DNA from 3 places in the Rossellomorea sp. ABR4_012 genome. Region 2 is predicted to be linked to each of the others. Evidence: riboswitches for the same ligand, from Rfam matches in the RefSeq annotation. Region 2 holds a riboswitch; each other region holds the start of a gene.
The links. Region 2 has a riboswitch for lysine ahead of ACXAFV_RS07335 (aspartate kinase). Riboswitches for the same ligand answer to the same signal wherever they lie in the genome.

Region 1 (6,770 bases), on a different contig from region 2:
GAAGGTATGGTCGATTCCGCTAAAAAGAATTTAACAGGGCTGCCTGAAATCCAGTACCGGCAATTCAATATCGAGGATATTCCTTTTGAAGATAACCGCTTTGATATCATCATCGCCAATCATATGCTGTATCATGTTTCTGATAGGCGAAAGGCATTGAAAGAAGTCCGGCGTGTGTTAAAACCAGATGGTACATTTTACTGTTCTACCATAGGGGTCGATCACATGAAAGAATTTGGAGAACTGCTGAAACAGTTTGATCGAAATTTAGATTATCCTTCAGCCAGGAAGAACGCCTTGAAATTTGGAATAGAAAACGGGCGGGATCAGCTCGGGGGCTTTTTCAACGAGATTGTATTTAAAGGGTTTCCTGGAGGGTTGAACATTACAGACGAAGAAGCAATTGTAGATTACCTGCTTTCTTCAAACACAGGGTTAAATAAATCCCTGGTCGATGACACATTATCATCGTTTATTGATTTTCTGGCATCTGTAAAAGAATCCAATAATGGGGCTATCAAGATCACAAAGTCGACAGGATTGTTTGAATCATCAAACTGACCATGCAAAAAAACGATCAGATGGCCACTGATCGTTTTTTATTATTTAAATAAGGGTCTATCCAGCTTCATCCGAGGTGCTGACCAGCAATAATCCATTTACCTACCGATCCAGCCTCACCAAATCCGCATAACTCTCACGCTCAATCACCACACGCGACTCCCCGTCCTTAACAAACACAACGGCAGGGCGCGGAATCCGGTTATAATTGTTCGCCATCGAATACCCGTAAGCACCCGTACTGAACACAGCGAGTGTGTCACCGAAATTCACCGGAGGCAGCTTCAGATCCCAGATGAGCATGTCGCCGGACTCGCAGCATTTACCAGCGATGCTGACAAGCTCCGTGCACTCTTCATTCGGACGATTCGCCAGCACTGCATGATATTTTGCTCCGTAAAGAGCCGGGCGCAGATTATCGGTCATGCCGCCATCCACCGACACATAGGTGCGCACATCAGGAATGATTTTCTTCGATCCGACCTTGTACAGAGTGGTACCCGCTTCCGCCACGATGCTGCGGCCCGGCTCGATCCATACTTCCGGCAGCGGATAACCGTTCTCACCGAAGCTTTCCTTCACGCTGTCCGTGATTGCTCTGACATACTCGGAAATCGGAAGCGGCTTGTCTTCTTCCGTATAGCGGACCCCGAATCCTCCGCCGATATTCAGGACAGGCAGCGTGACGTCGCACTCCAGTCTCAACCCTTGAAGGAAATCAGACAGCACCGTGATTGCCTGCTGGAATCCGTCCAGTTCAAAGATCTGCGAACCGATATGGGAATGGATCCCGAGCACCGTATAATTCGGCTTGCAAAGGGCAATCTGCATCGCGCGGTCAGCCTGTCCGGTCGAAATCCCGAAGCCGAACTTCGAATCATCCTGCCCCGTCATGATGTAATCATGGGTGTGTGCTTCAACGCCCGGCGTCACACGAAGCAGGATGTTCACCTGCTGCTCGCGCTCTTTCGCCAGCTCATGCAAGAGTTCAAGCTCAAGGAAACTGTCAACCACAAAGCAGCCGATCTCCGCATCAAGCGCCATCATTAGCTCTTCCTCGGACTTATTATTCCCGTGAAAATGAATCCGCTCTGCCGGGAACCCGGCTTTAAGCGCCGTGTACAATTCCCCTCCGGACACGACATCCAGCGACAGGTCCTCCTCTTCGGCAAGCCTTACCATTTCCTTGCACAAAAACGCCTTGCTCGCATACGCGACCTGGAACCCGAGTCCGCTCTCGATGAACGCCTCGCGGAACGAGCGCGCCTTCCCCCGGATCATTTCCTCATCATATACCATCAGCGGCGTGCCGTACGCTGCGGTAAGCTCGCCCGTACTCATCCCGCCGATCTCCAACTGTCCCTGTACATTCGTTTCCATTGCTGTCATATCGAATCTCCTCCTGAAATCCCTCCGAAAAAACCACACAAAAAAACCGTATGAAGCGATGCTCATACGGTTTCCTGATCAAAACGAAGAACGTTCTGAAGAATTCTGTATTAACATCTCTTCAATAGTTCTCCACAACGTGACCATTGTGACAGTCTGACACTTATTCAATGCCAGCCCAACAGGAAACCGATTGGCTGTTTCCCGTTTCGGCGATCTGCCTTTCACTTCCCATCCCAGGATCCATCATCCTCAAGGTAGCTACTCCTCATTCTCGCGCCTCTATTATCAGAGAGTATGTTTATAGTTTTGTATGGCAACTATACCACTATGGTGGAAAAATTGTCAATCTATTAAAGCTATATTCTTACTTTCATTCAGGCGGCCACCCCTTCGACCGTAACTCATACATTCATCCAAGGAGCGCTTCCTTCACATATTCCATTATTTCCTCTTTCACTTCTTCAATCGATTCATCTAACAATTCACCCGTAATTTTACTTCCCGGCAACGCTTTTGATATCGGCACACCAAATACAGAACGTTCACACACCCATATTTTTATCACATGCAAATCAATGAGCTCTCCTCCCTTTTCAGCAATGCCGACTGAAAGCAACGAACTGTATCCAGGCTTAAAATGGTCCTCCCCCTCTTGATTGAACCGAGCTTCAAAGTCTAGATCCTTTTCTTCAAAAACAGGTATGTACTGATCCGCCAATCTTTAGAGTAATCCATTAATGCCCATTCAATACGTTTTATTTTCACTTTGAGTTCTTCATCAAAATCATTTTGTTCATATTTCATATCGACCTCAGCCCCTCAATTAGGAATACTAGAATATATTCAGCACTACTAATTAGAACCCTTCTTAAACTTGTAATAGCAGGGACATTCCTTTTACTATGTTGAATACTATAAATTAAGTGTAAAGATACAAACCATATTCTTCATTTATAGAATAGGTTTAGCCTTTTTTGAGAAATAAGTTATTGAGACGAGAAACATAGCCACTCTCTCTGCAGGTATTGCGCCGAAATCCAAATAATTGCGCCACTTTCAAAATAATTGCGCCGGTTTCCATATAATTGCGCCACTTTTAAAATAATTGCGCCGGTTTCCATATAATTGCGCCACTTTCAAAATATTTGCTCCGGATTCCATATAATTGCGCCACTTTCAAAATATTTGCCCCGAAATCCAAATAATTGTGCCACTTTCAAAATAATTGCCCCGAAATCCAAATAATTGCGCCACTTTCAAAATAATTGCGCCGGATTCCATATAATTGTGCCACTTTCAAAATAATTGCGCCGGTTTCCATATAATTGCGCCACTTTCAAAATTATTGCGCCGGATTCCATATAATTGCGCCACTTTCAAAATAATTGAGCCGGATTCCATATAATTGCGCCAAGTCCGCAATATCGTAGATTCAACCTTCCAATCCGGATAAACTTTCCCCCACAACGATATAGAGCGAAAATGGAAGATGTCCCTCCCCCAGCCACACCGATAGTCTATTTATATAAATAATCAAATCTTCTTCCTTGACATTTCCCCCAGCTTATATAATAATGAATATCGAATTAGAATTATTATAAACTATTAATAATTCTCAATCCCACATACTACTTTTAGGAGGAATTTACATTATGTCTTTAATCGGATCAGAAGTAAAACCATTCACAGCACAAGCATACAAAGATGGTGAGTTCATCACTGTCACTGACGAAAGCCTGAAAGGTCAATGGAGCATTTTCTGCTTCTACCCTGCAGACTTCACATTCGTATGCCCTACAGAACTTGAAGACCTTCAAAATAACTACGACGCTCTTAAAGAGCTTGGCGTAGAAGTATATTCCGTTTCTACAGATACTCACTTTACACATAAAGGCTGGCACGACAGCTCTGAAAAAATCGGTAAAATCAAGTATGCGATGATCGGGGATCCATCTCAAACAATCACTCGCAACTTCGAAGTACTTAACGAAGAAGAAGGTCTTGCTGACCGCGGTACATTCATCATCGATCCGGATGGTGTCATCCAAACAGTTGAAATCAATGCAGGCGGCATCGGCCGTGACGCAGATATCCTAATCAGCAAAATCAAGGCTGCACAATATGTGCGCACAAACCCAGGCGAAGTTTGCCCGGCTAAATGGCAGGAAGGTTCTGAAACACTTAAGCCAAGCCTTGACTTAGTTGGTAAATTATAAGGAGTGCAGTAAATCATGCTCGAAGCAGATATTAAGGCACAATTAGAACAGTACCTGCAAATGATGGAAGGCGATATCGTCCTGAAAGTCTCAGCAGGTGAAGATGAAACTTCAAAGGACATGCTGGCTCTCGTAGAAGAGCTGGCTTCTATGTCCTCTAAGATATCAGTCGAAAAATCTGAACTTCCAAGAACGCCAAGCTTCAGCGTGAATCGTGCCGGAGAGGAAGATACCGGGGTCCATTTCGCCGGTATCCCGCTCGGACACGAATTCACATCATTGGTGCTTGCCCTTCTTCAAGTCAGCGGCAGACCGCCGAAAGTTGACCAAAGCGTCATCGATCAGATCAAGAGCATCAAAGGCGAACATCACTTTGAAACGTATGTCAGCCTGAGCTGCCACAACTGTCCTGACGTCGTACAAGCCCTGAACATCATGAGTGTGCTCAACCCGAACATCACTCACACGATGATTGACGGTGCCGCGTACAAAGAAGAAGCAGAATACAAGAACATCATGGCCGTTCCATCCGTACACCTGAATGCTGAATTCTTCAGCGGAGGACGTACGACGCTTGAAGAAATCCTTTCGAAAATCGTTGAAGGCCCTGATGCTGAAGAACTTTCCGGCAAGGATCCATACGACGTCCTTGTTGTCGGAGGCGGACCGGCCGGTTCCAGTGCGGCAATTTATGCAGCGCGTAAAGGAATCCGTACGGGAATCGTAGCCGAACGCTTCGGCGGCCAGGTCCTTGACACGATGAGCATCGAGAACTTCATCAGTGTGAAGCAGACAGAAGGCCCTAAGCTTGTCGCTAGCCTTGAAGAACACGTGAAGGACTACGGCATCGATGTCATGAACCTTCAGCGTGCCAAGCGCCTGGAAAAGAAAGACCTGATCGAACTTGAACTTGAAAACGGCGCAGTCCTTAAGAGTAAAAGCCTGATCATCTCCACAGGTGCCCGCTGGAGAAACATCGGCGTCCCTGGCGAGCAGGAATTCAAGAACAAAGGTGTGGCATACTGCCCTCACTGTGACGGTCCATTATTCGAAGGAAAAGACGTGGCGGTCATCGGTGGCGGAAACTCCGGTATCGAAGCAGCGATCGACCTTGCCGGTATCGTCAACCATGTAACTGTTCTCGAGTTCAACTCTGAACTGAAAGCCGACGACGTCCTGCAAAAACGTCTTCACAGCCTGCCGAATGTAACGGTCATCACAAACGCACAGACACAGGAGATCACCGGAACCGACAAAGTGAACGGGATCACCTATACTGATCGTGACACACACGAAGAACACCATGTCGAGCTGCAAGGTGTATTTGTCCAAATCGGTCTTGTTCCAAACACAGACTGGCTTGACGAAACCATCGAACGCACACGCTTCGGTGAAATTGTAGTCGATAAGCACGGCTCTACAAGCCTTCCAGGCGTATTTGCAGCCGGAGACTGTACAGACAGTGCATACAACCAAATCATCATTTCAATGGGATCGGGAGCAACAGCCGCTTTAGGCGCGTTTGACTATCTCATTCGGAATTAATGTAAAAATCCGCTATTCTGCAATGATGCAGGATTGCGGATTTTTTTGCGGGTCATGGGGACAGGTCCCTTGTCCCATTTTCATCTGATGCACTTGGTTAACCACAAGTGAGCCACAGGGACAGGTCACTCGTCCCATTCCTCCTAGGAACCATGGGCTGAGATCCCACACCTTCTGACTACTGAACTATACCCCTCCCCTATTTACAATCACAAGAAGGCTTCCCCGGCACATCCCCGCTCGAAGGATAGATCCGTTTTTGGCGGCACTGCTCTTCAAGCGCAGAAATCAATAAGTTTTTAACGGCAATAGATTCCGGTGTTTCGAATTCCGGATACGCCAGGTTTTTTTCTTCGAGAGGATCGGCCGATAAGTTATAGAGCTCATACTGTTCAGCGACAGGGATTTTCTTTGTTTTGGTAATGCATAAAGAGCATTCTGTATCGGATGAGGCGCTTGCTCCGGAGACTTGGGTGGTCGTCACATCCTCACAGCCTGGATCACTCCAAAATTGAGGGTTATCAAAATAGCGGGTAAGCTTCCACATCTCTGACGCTCCGCCTTTCCCTGTTGAAAGATTCGTGATGATCGCTTCTGTATGGTTCGGCTGGACAACTGATGTGTATGGTCTTCCAGTGGCACTGACTTGATTCAGCCCGCGTGTGAAGTCATCATCACTCATGAAATAAATCGGTTCGTCCGACCGGAAGAAGGCTTCCTTCCCACGTAATAAAGGAGTTAGATCCCTTCCGACCAGATGATGCACTTCGGTGTGGTCCTTCCGCATTTTCCTTTGTGCCCTATGCGGATCGATCTCTGCCAGGCCCAGCATCGTTGGCAGGATGTCGACGTGACTCGTGATCATCTCGGTCTGACGGCTTTCCGGGAACAGTTTTGGATTATGGATGATAAGGGGGACATGAATGGATTCCTCATAGGTGTTGTACCATTTCTGGAACAATCCGCCGTGTGCGCCCAACAGTTCACCATGATCGGATAAAAAAATCACGATGGTGTCTTCATAGAAAGAGGAATTCTGCAGAGCCTGGAATACCT
Region 2 (6,770 bases):
CAGCTGATATCTATCAGACTTCTATATTTTCTTCTCTTATACAAATGCGAAGATTGCGCGCATACCAACTACCGATAACGCTACAAAAATTCCGATTGTTACATATGTAGCTATTAATTGAGAACGCGGTGAAACGGTGATTCCCCAGCTTACACAGAATGACCATAAGCCATTGGCAAAGTGGAAGATCGTTGATAGTACACCAATAACATAAAATACGAGCATGAGTGGATTAGATAAAATGTTTTCCATCATTTGAAAGTTCACTTCCGCTCCGAATGCAGCAGCAACCCTTGTTTCCCATACATGCCATGTCACAAAGATAAACGTGATTACCCCTGAAACACGCTGAAGCAGGAACATCCAGTTGCGGAAATAGCCGTATTTAGTGGCGTTATTCTTAGATGTGAACGCAATGTAAATTCCATAGATTGCATGGAAATACAATGGTAGGAAGATGATAAAGATTTCAAGGAAATAACGGAAAGGCAGACTTTCCATAAAATGTGCCGCTTGATTAAATGATTCTTCCCCGCCTGTTGCAAAATGGTTCACGACTAAATGTTGAGTTAAAAATAATCCAACTGGAATAACACCTAGTAATGAATGAAGCCTGCGATAATTGAATTCTCGATTTCCAGCCATGATTTACCCCCCTTAATCATAAAATATGAGGCCGTTTTCTAATCAACATCCTCATTAGACTACGATACATATTTTATGTTGTAACAATTATGTGACAAGTTTCATTTTACTCCCATAGAGTGGAAGCGTCAAGAAAACGGATACATAAATTCGACAATATCGCTAAAATATTTTTAATAAAAAGATAATGAATAAAACCAGTTAAATCCATGTTTAATAGTTAGAAAATTCTAATTATTAAACAAAATCATTATACCACCAAAATATCCCAACTTCCATTTTACATGTTTGGGATGATTATTCTTCCATACATGTATATAATAGTTTTATAGAAAGAGGGGATTTACTTGGAACAGAAAAAAGAAGAAATCTACGAACCAACCGTTCCAATTTTCGGCTATGAAATGATAAGGGACATCCTGCTCCCGGATATTTTAGGAAAACATACTCCCGAGATTTTATATTGGGGAGGCAAGCAGCTCTCCAGAAAATTCCCCCTTCAATCAATGGATGAATGCTCATCCTTTTTTGATGAGGCAGGCTGGGGAACGTTAACGGTTGTCGAACAAAAGAAAAACGAAATGACCTTTGAACTGCGCGGTTCATTTGTCGAAAGACGCTTATCACTACAGTCAGACGTTACATTCAAATTGGAAGCAGGCTTTCTTGCAGAGCAGATCCAGCTCCAAAAGAAATGCACGACCGAAGCAGCAGACGAGATACATAAACGTAATCAATCCGTGAAGATCACCGCCCGCTGGGATGAAAAAGATAAAGTTGAATAGCGGCGCATGAACGAATAGATGAATGGGAAAAGGGTTGACTCTGATGAGGAGTCAACCCTTTTTAGTTTACAGCGTCACTTCTTCAACTTGGACGGCATCCAGTTTGAAAGCCGTATGTAAGACTCCTGCAGCTTTCTGCATATTTTTCTGATCGACTACAGCCGACACCTTGATTTCAGACGTACTGACCATTTTGACGACAATGTCATTTTGAGCAAGGACTTCGAACATTTCTGCAGCCACTCCTGGATTTGATATCATCCCTGATCCGACAATGGATACCTTGGCAAGATCCCGTTCATGTTCGATATGAGTAAACCCCAATTCTCCCTGATTCTTATCCAATACAGCCAATGCATCATCGAGGTCATGTTCCTTGATTGAAAAAGATAGATTTGTAGTATTCCGGTCTGTCTGGCTCTGGATGATGATGTCTACGTTCAAATGATTCTTAGCAAGTGTGGTGAATACTGAAGACAAGCCTGTCAGGGCATTTCCGAGTCCAAACACAGTCACCCGTACAATTTCGTCTTCGAATGCGACACCTCTTACCACTAAATTCTGTTCCATGCTTGCTTCCTCCTCAATATACGTACCTTCCACTTTTTCAAGACTAGATCTGACTTCTAATGGGATTTGATAATTTTTTGCAAATTCAACCGCCCGCGGATGAAGGACCCCTGCACCTAAATTGGCTAGCTCAAGCATTTCATCATACGAAATGGAAGGCAGTTTTCGGGCACCTTCGATATACCGCGGGTCAGACGTATAGACGCCGTCGACATCGGTATAAATATCACAGCGGTCAGCTTTTAATGCAGCTGCGATTGCCACTGCTGTCGTGTCGGATCCTCCGCGCCCAAGTGTGGTGATTTCCCCGGATGGCGTCATTCCCTGGAACCCTGCTACGATAACGATCTTTCCGCTCTGAAGCTGTGTTGTCATTTTCTCGGTATGGATATTGGTGATACGTGCATTACTATGAACAGATTCTGTTTCGATCCCGGCCTGCCATCCAGTATACGAAATGGCCTCCTGACCGGCTTGCAGCAATGCCATCGTCAATAGAGAAATTGTCACCTGTTCGCCCGTGGATAAAAGCATATCCATTTCTCTTTTACTTGGGTGAGAAGTGATTTCCCTCGCTAAACCGACTAATGTATCAGTTGTTTTACCCATTGCGGACACGACAACGACAACATCATTTCCCCGATTCTTCTCCTCCAAAATCCTTGACGCAACATTTTGAATTTTTTCAACAGAACCTACTGAAGTTCCACCGAATTTTTGAACGATAATACTCACAGCTTCTCCTTCTTTCTCTTTGAGTGTAAAAATAAAATCTTTTTCTGAAGAGAATCATCTGACTGCTGCACAAATCCCGCGCCTGCTGAATGACTTAAACGCCGGCAGTCCCATGCCAAATAATAAAAAAAGCAATGAGACGGATATCTCATTGCTTTATGAACTTAGAGTAAAAAATACTTAATCGTTCATCGGCATTGTGAGATAGCTCTCCAAGATTGATTCATCTTGACAATCCTGCATTTCTTAAACGCAGAACCAGCGGAATTAGTATGAGCCTAACACCACTTCGGCGACTCTCCCCTTTCCAGACATCTCGACGGAGCCCATACTCCTCTTTGCCTGTACTCTTGAAGTTCGCACCTCTATCACCACTATTTAAAGTGATAATGTTTTAAATTATCGATAATTATAGCACACGAAAAAAATGGAAGCAATGAGTTTTTTCAGAATAGTTCCGTTTAATTTATTGCTCATTTCTCAGATAAAATAAGAAAGCCTGAACCAAGCTTGCTTGATTCTGGCTTTCTTATTTTATCTGGGACTTTTCAGCATTAGCTGAAAAGCGGGTGAAACGAACGTTTCACCCGAATGAGCAATAAACACATCTATTTCATTCCTGCAGCTTCTCATGCAAAACCTTCGCAACAGCCTCCGGAATACCGATATCCTGTAATTCTTCCACAGTTGCTTCTTTCATTTTCTTCATCGAACCGAAATGCTTTAGTAGCTGCTTTTTCCGTTTGGGGCCGATACCATCGATTTCATCCAGTATTGACTGGAAGACGCTTTTCCCGCGGAGCTGGCGGTGGAAGGTGATGGCAAAGCGGTGGACTTCGTCCTGGATCCGCTGAAGCAGATAGAATTCCTGACTCCGTTTTTCAAGAGGGACGACCTGCAGCGGGTTACCGTACAGCAGCTCAGATGTCTGATGTTTTTCATCCTTCGCCAGACCGCCGAGAGGTATATCTAGACCCAGTTCATTTTCAATCACATCACGCGCAGCTTCAATCTGTCCTTTACCCCCGTCAATGATGATAAGATCCGGCAATGGAAGACCATCCTTCAATACTCTTGAATATCTTCTCCTCACCACTTCCCTCATTGATTCATAATCATCCGGCCCTTTAACTGTTTTGATTTTATACTTTCGGTATTCTTTCTTCGCAGGCTTTCCGTCTATGAAGACAATCATGGCCGACACAGGAGCGGAACCCTGGATGTTGGAGTTATCAAATGCTTCGATCCGGAATGGCGTATAGATTCCCATTTGCTCGCCTAACCTTTCGATTGCTTTGATGGTTCTCTCCTCGTCCCGCTCAATCAAGGCGAATTTCTCATCAAGCGCCTGCTTGGCATTTTTCTCAGCCAATTTTACCAGTTCTTTTTTCTTTCCCCTCTTCGGCTGTGTGATTTTGACTTCCAATAATTTCGCTGCCAGCTCTTCATCGATTTCCTCAGGAAGAAAGATCTCCCTCGGTTTAAAATGGTTCGCTTTTGAATAAAACTGACCTAAGAATGTAAGGAATTCATCTTCCGGTTCGTTGTAAAGAGGAAATAGCGAAACATCGCGTTCAATGAGTTTCCCCTGCCTTACAAAAAATACCTGTACGCACATCCAGCCTTTATCGACTGCAAAACCGAATACATCACGGTCGGTAAAATCCGTCATCGTCATCTTCTGCTTTTCCATCGTTGCTTCTATGTGAAGGATTTGATCACGGAATTCCTTTGCTCGTTCAAACTCGAGGTTTTCAGAAGCTTCCTTCATTTTTCCGGATAATTCCTTCTTGATTTCCTTGTATCCCCCGTTTAAGAATCGGGCAATTTCATCGGTCATTTGCCTGTACGTTTCCTTGCTTACTTCTTTTACACAAGGGGCGAGGCATTGCCCCATATGGTAATAGAGACAGACTCTGTCAGGCAGGGTTGTACATTTTCGCAGTGGATATAGACGATCCAGCAGTTTTTTCGTTTCATTTGCTGCACCTACATTCGGATAAGGCCCGAAGTACTTCCCTTTTCCCCGCTGCACCTTGCGAGTCGTGATTAAGCGGGGGTGGCGTTCATTTGTCAGTTTAATGAATGGATAGCTTTTGTCATCCTTCAGCATCACGTTGTATTTAGGATCATATTTTTTAATCAGGTTCATCTCTAGTACTAGAGCTTCCAGGTCCGAAGAGGTCATGATATATTCAAAGTCTTCGATTTCCCCTACCAGCCTCTGTGTTTTCGCATCATGGGAACCTGTGAAATAAGAACGGACACGATTTTTCAATACTTTTGCCTTGCCTACGTAGATAATCGTGCCTTGCCTGTCTTTCATCAAGTAACATCCAGGCTGATCGGGCAGTAAGGCTAATTTATTTGTAATGACACGATTCACTCTCTCTCCCCCTTCAAATCTTCCCATTTATATATTTTAATCGTGGAGTATACTGGGTCCAGCATCTCCTGTGAATGAAATGTCTTCACTTCTTTAACCCTGGACCCGATATCCACCCCTTGCTGTTTAAATCCATTTACAACTTGATTGGTTATATATATATCCTTTCCGGAATGTCTGATATCCTGCAGGAATTGTGAGTACGTTAAGACCCGCTTATGTGAAAAATCAACATCCAGGTACGCATATACCCTCGTTTCTTCCCATGTATACACCATTATAGGAGATTCATCATTGATGTCTGAAAAGAAAACTGCCGATTGGTAGACAGCAGGGGGATTGGCATTATATTTGTTCAATATTTCCAGCCCTTTACCCATATGAATGATCAGCCAGATGATCAATAAACCTCCCGTGATTTTGGTTGCGTTTCTTAACCAGCTGACGATCAAGAAAAAGCCGAGGAGTAAAGCTAAGGGAAGTATATGTCTCGGTTTATCAATATTTTGGGCAAACAACCCCCAGAATAAATAAGATAAAAAGCAAACAAAGATCAAAAAGGTACCTCGATCGATAGTTTTCCATCGGAAGTTTTTAAAATGCCTGATCGTTAGTAAAGATAGACCAATGGAAATCATCATAATCAATACAGACTGGGTGAATAGGCCATTCCAGAACATGTTCGTAAAGATATACGTGCCAGTCCGATTTAACATATTAGTACCGGATTCGGCAGCACCGCCCCATTCGGTGAAGTGCCCCCCGGTAAAGCCGAAGGCAATCTGAATCAATGTTGTCAGGCTCCCTGTATTGGCTGCTAAGGCAGTTACCCATACTCCTTGGGAAATGACAATCAGAATAAGATGAAAACAAATAGCCCTTATCTTAAAGGAGAGCACTTCATTTCCTTTCCAAAAACGGAACCAATAATAGAGAAAGCCCAATCCAAATGCTATATAAGAGAGTCTTACCCCCAATAAAAGGGAAAATAACAATATCGGGAGTATGGCTGCATCCTTTGTATTAAGCGTAACGGCGCGGTGAAGGCTCCAGAGATACCACCACATTATCGAAATGGCAGCCCCTTCGCTCATGGCCTGTACCATCATGATGCCTGGATAGGAAAGTGAAAAGAGCAGAACAACAGCGATGGTTGCTTTTATCTTGCAAAGGTAACTGCGAAAAAGCCAAAACACAGGAAGGATCGAACTGATCCATAAGAGCGTATTAAATGCTTGCAAGGAACGCACCGGGTCTTCTATGAATACATGAAACAGCATTCCGCCCAATATATAAAATGGATAACCGGGAAAGTGAGGCTGCATCTTCAATACATCGAATTCCATCACCCCTAAAGCATAATCCACTTCATCCCAGCTTGAAGCATAGGAAGGGAGGAAATAAAGCTTAGAAGCAGCATACACCAAAAACAAACCAGCCGCAGCAATCATCCAACTTTTCAAGTGATTTTCATTCTTCATGACTACTTCTCCTATACTGCATGACAATAATAAAAAACCAACCAGACCAGAAACAAGCTTCTTAGCCTATTGTAAGGCTTTCGAAGGATTGTTTCCAATCATGAGTTGGTTTAAAGGGGTCAAGCATTTATTGATTTCATATCATCGGACTTTTTTATCGTCTTTTTC
Region 3 (6,770 bases), 370 kb from region 2:
AGTATAGCTAGTTCTAGGACAATTGTCAAAGCAAAATTTTCTATTTTCGAGACAATATCTACTTTTATAGTTCGATTTGCCCTCTATCAGAGAATTAGATGGAAAATAATCACTTTTAATCCCATTTACTAGTAAATTTTACTTTGTGTTTATCTATGATGGACTTCATAGGCCGTCCGGATTCCTGATTCTACGGCCCCTTCTATCCATCCGTGGAAGGAGGAAGTATGTTCTCCCGCAAAATGGAGCCTTCCTTCCGGTTTCCGGGTAATCTCATCAAAATTTTTCTGCTGCTGCGGGGTAAAGAGTGTAAAACATCCCGCAGAGTAAGGGTTTTGACTCCAATTGAACCAAACTGCCTTCAAAAATTCCGTATATACGATGTTTCCATATATCTTTGCTAAATCCTTCAGCACGAGTCGAACCAAACCTTCATTCGATAAGCTATTCCATAATACGGCATCGCTTCCCCAGCTGTAACTTGCCAGCAATATCCCCGGACCATCAGAACCAATCCCGTGGCTTGGAATGTAAGTGAATTTTAACGGCAGGTCACTGGTTATATTGCCATACCCCATCTTCTCCCAGAACTTGCTTTTAAACTCGATTCCGATCTTCACTGCCTGGACATTATTCACTTCTCTAATTGCCTGCCATTTTTTAAATGAAACTGAATCATATGGAACAATGTCGACGAATTGAAGGACAGTGAACGGCATGGTTACGATGGCATAGTCCCCCGTATATCGGTATATCTTCCCTGTAACCGGGTTTACAGTACGTACTGATACGCCATGATCTTCCTGGATGATTTTCTCCACTCTGCGATTTAGCTTGATTTCTTTTTGAAGCTCGCTGATGAAGGAACGGGGAAGTTGATCATTTCCACCTGTTATTTCATAAAACTTTATTTTTTCACTGAATATCGGGTAAATGATGTCCGTTATTATATCTATGAAAGAGAAGTTAGGGAAGCCTTCAATCCCCAGCATGACAGCAATTTTCCGCACTGCGTTCTCTGAAAGTGATTTCCCATACGGATTGGCAAGTAAATAATCGCCCATGGAGTAAGTGGAAAATTTCTGCTTCAACTCATCCTTCTGTTCTTGAGTGCTGGCGGAATACACATCAAAGAAAGGCCGGGTCGCCTCAAGGAAAAGCTCAGTTGCGCTCTTTCCTTTTTCTTCTCCTTCAAGAGGGAAGCCCAATATATCCGGATTTCTTCTATACTCCTTTTTCGAGACCAGGACATTGTTTACAAATAACATATCCTGAGGGGTGGAATTCAAGAAGCGATTAACAGGGAGATTAAATCTATTGATGTATTCGAATACAAGCTCATGATTTTCAGGGATCCTCATCGCCCCAAAATCAAGGTAATTTCCGTACGTAAATGGTTCTCGTACCGTATAGACCCTGCCGCCTATCCGATCATTCCCTTCTAAAACGATCACTTTATGACCAGCTCTTTTAAGCAGGGATGCCGCAACCAGCCCAGACATCCCCGCTCCTAATATCAATACACGTTTTGGGTCCGACTCAGTTTCCGGCAGCCCGTTTCTTACAATGGATAATAAGTCTTGGGGATAGTGCAAGTCATCATAACCAATCACCTTTACCTTCACGTCAACTCACCTCTCTCCTCCTATAGATATGAGAAAATGGGGACTGGTAGAAGCATGTCTAATGACTTATCTTCTATTTAATGGAAGATTTAGTCAACATGTGCTTCTAAGCCCTGGAGCTGGACAACAAAAAAACCAGAAGCAAATCTGCCTCTGGTTTTTGGAGTGCACTTATTGTGAAACTGTTGTATCTGAACTCTTTCCTTTTATAAATCCAAGAGCCGCGACCAGCACGATGACTACGAGTAATCCAAGCAGGGTGCTTCCGGTGAATCCTAATACGAGGTAACCGATCGAAGCTGCCACTGCGCCGATGAGTGCATACGGAATCTGCGTGAGTACGTGGTCGATATGATTGCTTCCGGCTCCGGTTGAAGACAGGATCGTAGTATCGGAAATTGGTGAACAATGGTCTCCAAGGACCGCACCTGCTAAAACAGCTGCCATTGCAGGAAGTAAGACACTTACATCGGTTGCTGCTGCGATTTCTCCCGCAATCGGAAGCAGGATTCCGAATGATCCCCAGGAAGTCCCTGTAGAGAATGCCATGACGCCGGCCACCAAGAATAGCAGCACAGGCAGGATCTCAACTGGCATGTTCGATTTTTCAACCAATCCAGCTAAATACGTTCCTGTTTGAAGCTCATCGATCAGAGTGACGATCGCCCATGCAAAGATAAGGATGTAAACAGCAGGAAGCATGGATTTGATTCCTTCGACAACTGCTGTTCCAGCTGCGCTTCCTCCAACTCCCTTCAAGCTGACTTGGCGGAAGAAAAGAATAAATGCAATTGCCAATGCGAATAAACTTCCATATAATAATGATTTTGTAACATCTGTATTTTCAAATACAGGGAGGATATCAAACGAACCAACTGCCTTATATCCCGTCCATAGCATCATACCGACTGTTCCGACAACCAGGGCGATGATCGGCCATGCCAGATCACCGACCGAACCTTTAGAGCTTACAGGCAGGTCGTTCTTAAGTTCACCCGGGATATCTTTATTCGGGTCATAAAGATTTCCAGTCGAAATCGCTCTTTCTTCATGTTCCTTCATTTTCCCGAAATCAAATCCTCTGTAAGCAACGATCAACACTAATAGTAGAGCTGCCCATACATAGAGGTTCATTGGGATCATTTGTATGAATGCTGAGAAAGCTGTGTATTCAGTGATGCTGTGTGCGGCAAGAATCGATCCGATGATACCGATGATATATGCTCCCCAGCTTGATACCGGTGAAACCACACAGACCGGAGCCGATGTCGAGTCAATGATATAAGCGAGTTTCGCACGTGAGATTTTGTGGCGGTCCGTAATCGGTCTAGCAACCTGTCCGACCGCAAGCGCATTGAAATAATCATCAATGAAGATAATGATACCTAAAACAGCCGCCAATAATTGCGCGCCTCTTCTTGTCTTCACCCGTTTCATTGCCCATTCACCGAATGCTCGGCTTCCGCCTGAAATGTTAACGAAAGCTGTGATGACTCCAAGAATCAATAGGAATAAAATGATGTACACATTCCAGGTATTCAATGCACCGTCGGAGACGAAAATGCCCTTGACGGCTTCCCATATCTTACTGAATGTGCCTGTGATTGAGAAATCTGTGATAAGAAGTGCTGAAGCGATGATCCCTACACCCAGCGAAAGCAGTACGCGTCTCGTCAAGATAACCATCAGAATGGCTAAAAGGGGCGGGATGATTGAATAAATCGTGTTTTCCATAATGTCCTCCTCCTATTTGATAGGGGGGAACCTCATAGCATGACAGAGGAATAAAAAAAGGCAATGATAGAGGATCCTATCATTACCTTTAATAAGTAATGTAAGTGCTCCATCACGATCTGTAGCTCCCCATCATAGAGTATCCCCTATAATGACAGTGTTACCCTTTTTCAAGATAACCCCAGCAAATATACTTTTGACAAGTATATCAGCTTCGGCAAAGGTTCCCTTTCATCTGTTCTCTCAGTTGTCATCCTCAAACAGCTTACTCTTGAACCCTGCACCTCTACCCCATCGGATTGATGATGTGGTTATAATATTAAAATTTCCTTTTTAAATATATCAAACTATCATTATTTTGACAACTTTTTATTCGGGATGGGGGATGGGCAGGTTTTTCCATCCGTGATTACCGCAATTGATTTCCTTGCAAGACTTCGCTTTCCGCTGGCAGTTGGTGAGCCTTTTTGGTCGTATAGATTTGAGGGGTTCCATCTGTCCAGCTGCAGGTTAGAGGCACATGTCATAACCCAAACCGACCAAGAAGGCAAAGAGCGCGTTCATGGCCGATTCGTCTTATGCCACCCGCCTCTCTTCAAAGCCCTTCCGCTTTTCTGTTAGGAGTCTTCGTCTTGCACTCCAATCAATTGATGGAACCTGCTGAAATCTTCAGATCATTTATTAGCAAAAAAGTAAACATTGAAATCAGAAAACCTAAATCAGTTCGTCGGGATTTCAATCGATGGTGATGCACCGTCGCCGCTGTTATTGAAAAACTGAGGAACATCTAGATGAACAGTATCCATAGCGATTAATACATCCTGTTTGATGGTTTCTGTTTTGGTTGCAAATGGGATGATGATTTGGACATTTACGGTCAGGGTCACATAGACCTTGACGAGAGCATTGTTTATCCCGAACTCTTCTACCGTATGTTTGATGTCCGAACGCACGTCCCCGATAGAATGGAACCTGATCGGAACTTTAGGTCCCAAGTTCCCGAGTAAGGCATTGTTTGTAGCCTGACCAAGAGGAACGGAATAAACGATTCCTTCATCCGCCTTTGTTCCTTCCTCGTCTATTTCAATGTCGGTGATGTATTCCAGATTTTCGATATTTCCTTTTTCAGCTTCCTTTAAATATAATTGTACTAAATTAGTGATTTCTCCCTGAACGCGGTTGATGTTCTGTGTATTGAAACTGAGAGAGACCACCTCCCCTTCTGCATTTTTTACTTCTTCTGTTATCTCCTCTAACTCAATGGATCCGGCCACTTTTTTGTTGATCGCTTTATTGATGACCATCGTACCGATTCTGCTCGTTTGCGTTTCTGCATAGGCAAGCAGGGTTGGCTTCAAACCCAGGTTTACGATCCAAAGACCCGCTCCTGTGGAAAAGATAAAGAAAACGATGGTAATGATCATCACGTGGCGAAAAGGCAGCGGTCCTCCTCTTCGGGGTTTGTGTGTTTTAAACTTTGACAAAAAAATCCCCCCTTACAAGCTATTCTTATGCTCTTTAAGGAGGGTTTAACGCAAAAATTTATTTTATTTTAGTGGCTGCTGGTTCATAATCGGCATCAAAACCGACGATGACCTTATCAAGCTCGTTCCGCAAGTCCAATTCATAAGGAGAATAAAGCTCTTCCCCTTTTTCTTCAATCACCCGAATGACTGGCCTGTCCGTCAGACCTTTATTCTGACCAGTGACAATCCCTTTTTTTCCGTCGTTCAATTCAACAACCATCCCGTTCGGATAAATCGCGACGGATCTCCTGAACGCTTCGATGACATTCATGTCAAATAAGGAACCCGACCCTGCGTAAAGGATTTCGAGCGCTTCATGAGGAAGCATGGCTTTACGATACACGCGATTGGATGTCATCGCATCGAAGACGTCTGCGACTGCAATAATTTTAGCAAAAGGATGTATATCATCCCCTTTTAGTCCCCGGGGATATCCTGATCCGTCTAATCTTTCATGATGCTGATATGCGCAATGAGCCACCAGCAGAGATACAGACTGAAGTTTTCTAAGAATATCAAAGCCGTGCTCGGTATGTTTCTTGACTTCAAGGAATTCTTCTTCTGTAAGTCTTCCTGGTTTCATAAGAATGTCTTCAGAAACCAGCATCTTACCAACATCATGAAGAATCGCCCCTATTCCGAGCTCTTCCAGCTGTTTTGGGGAAAGATTCAGTTCAATCCCGATCGAAAGAGTATATAAAGTTACATTGAATGAATGATGAAATACGTAAGAATCATATGTAAAGACGTCAGTCAGAACGGTCAGCAGCTCGTCATTTGCCTTTACTTCCTTTAAGACAACATCGATAATTTGCTTTAATTGTTTAGCACTGTCCTCTAATACAACTAAATTCTGAGGCATCTTTGCTTCATTGATCCGGCTGAACACATTTTCAATACCCGCAACCGCTTCATGCCTTACTTTGCTCGGTACAGACTCAGTCACTTTAATACCGTCAGACAGAGAATCTTCAATATAGACATACTGAATATTAAGTTCCTGCAACCGGTAAATCATCCGTTCCGTGATCGCAACATTTTGCTGGATCAGCGCATGACCCCTTACATTATATACAGTTGTCGCCATAACCATTCCCGGCCTCAAAGCCCTAGTTGATATCAGCCTCATAGAATTCTCCTATGTAATTCTTTCATTTTTCGACATATTTTACTAGTACCTCCATTATAATGGATAAAAAGGCCGATGCAAGCTGAATTTAAGCAAAACATAGTAAATATTCATGAAAGAATATTAAGCGGATGTAAAGGTGGGGCATGTCTATGCAGGTTGAAGGGGATTTTTAGAATTAGTTATTCAGTACCCACGCTTCCTTCAATGTCTCTGAGGCAATGTAGTCTACATTCAGCATGTCAGCAGTCTTTTCTTTCAATTCTGTCCCTTCTTTCTCAGAGAACGTACTTTTATCCAGAATGGTATCATAAAAATCAGTGATGTCCTTCTTCAAGTGAGCGGATTCCTTATTTGCTGCACCCGTATTCACTAATTGCTTTAACCTATCAAAAGTCAGTCCATATCTCTCATTCTCGTATCCGAATAATTCGACCATTGCATTGTGAAACTTCAAGCTATGTAAATAATCTCTTTCTTCAACCAAGAATTTGCTTACTGTCAGAGTCTCGGTTATAAGCATCTTTGTTCTGAATGTAAAATATAAAATTTTATAGAGCTTTAACACTTCAAGCGACAGTTAAGCATCGTGAATGACTTCATCTAGGTCGTCAAGAACCACGAATTCACTGATATCGTGGCTGACATTGAAAAGTGATTTTTTATAAAACATCACGGCATGTAAGCGCTGATGCTGAAATATCATTTCAGGACCCGCCCCAGCTACACGGGAACGTTTAGTATAAGGTTTAACAG

Region 1: it holds a riboswitch for lysine, as region 2 does, so the genes downstream of both, lysA (diaminopimelate decarboxylase) here and ACXAFV_RS07335 (aspartate kinase) in region 2, are expected to answer to the same signal.
Region 3: it holds a riboswitch for lysine, as region 2 does, so the genes downstream of both, ACXAFV_RS05535 (Na+/H+ antiporter NhaC family protein) here and ACXAFV_RS07335 (aspartate kinase) in region 2, are expected to answer to the same signal.

The regions. Positions count from the first base shown of each region.
Region 1 is NZ_JBSWVK010000002.1:319,165-325,934, reverse strand. It holds gene ACXAFV_RS11165 (class I SAM-dependent methyltransferase) at 1-561, shown strand, start outside; gene lysA (diaminopimelate decarboxylase) at 664-1,950, opposite strand; lysine riboswitch at 2,068-2,243, opposite strand; gene ACXAFV_RS11155 (hypothetical protein) at 2,363-2,569, opposite strand; gene ACXAFV_RS11150 (hypothetical protein) at 2,629-2,757, opposite strand; gene ahpC (alkyl hydroperoxide reductase subunit C) at 3,606-4,169, shown strand; gene ahpF (alkyl hydroperoxide reductase subunit F) at 4,182-5,714, shown strand; gene ACXAFV_RS11135 (sulfatase family protein) at 5,914-6,770, opposite strand, start outside.
Region 2 is NZ_JBSWVK010000001.1:1,506,590-1,513,359, reverse strand. It holds gene ACXAFV_RS07345 (succinate dehydrogenase cytochrome b558 subunit) at 37-645, opposite strand; gene ACXAFV_RS07340 (YslB family protein) at 993-1,430, shown strand; gene ACXAFV_RS07335 (aspartate kinase) at 1,497-2,735, opposite strand; lysine riboswitch at 2,933-3,111, opposite strand; gene uvrC (excinuclease ABC subunit UvrC) at 3,349-5,121, opposite strand; gene ACXAFV_RS07325 (hypothetical protein) at 5,118-6,602, opposite strand; gene ACXAFV_RS07320 (FTR1 family iron permease) at 6,722-6,770, opposite strand, start outside.
Region 3 is NZ_JBSWVK010000001.1:1,133,957-1,140,726, reverse strand. It holds gene ACXAFV_RS05540 (flavin monoamine oxidase family protein) at 150-1,625, opposite strand; gene ACXAFV_RS05535 (Na+/H+ antiporter NhaC family protein) at 1,797-3,359, opposite strand; lysine riboswitch at 3,474-3,656, opposite strand; gene yunB (sporulation protein YunB) at 4,079-4,843, opposite strand; gene ACXAFV_RS05525 (HD-GYP domain-containing protein) at 4,902-6,014, opposite strand; gene ACXAFV_RS05520 (hypothetical protein) at 6,193-6,501, opposite strand; gene ACXAFV_RS05515 (hypothetical protein) at 6,595-6,770, opposite strand, start outside.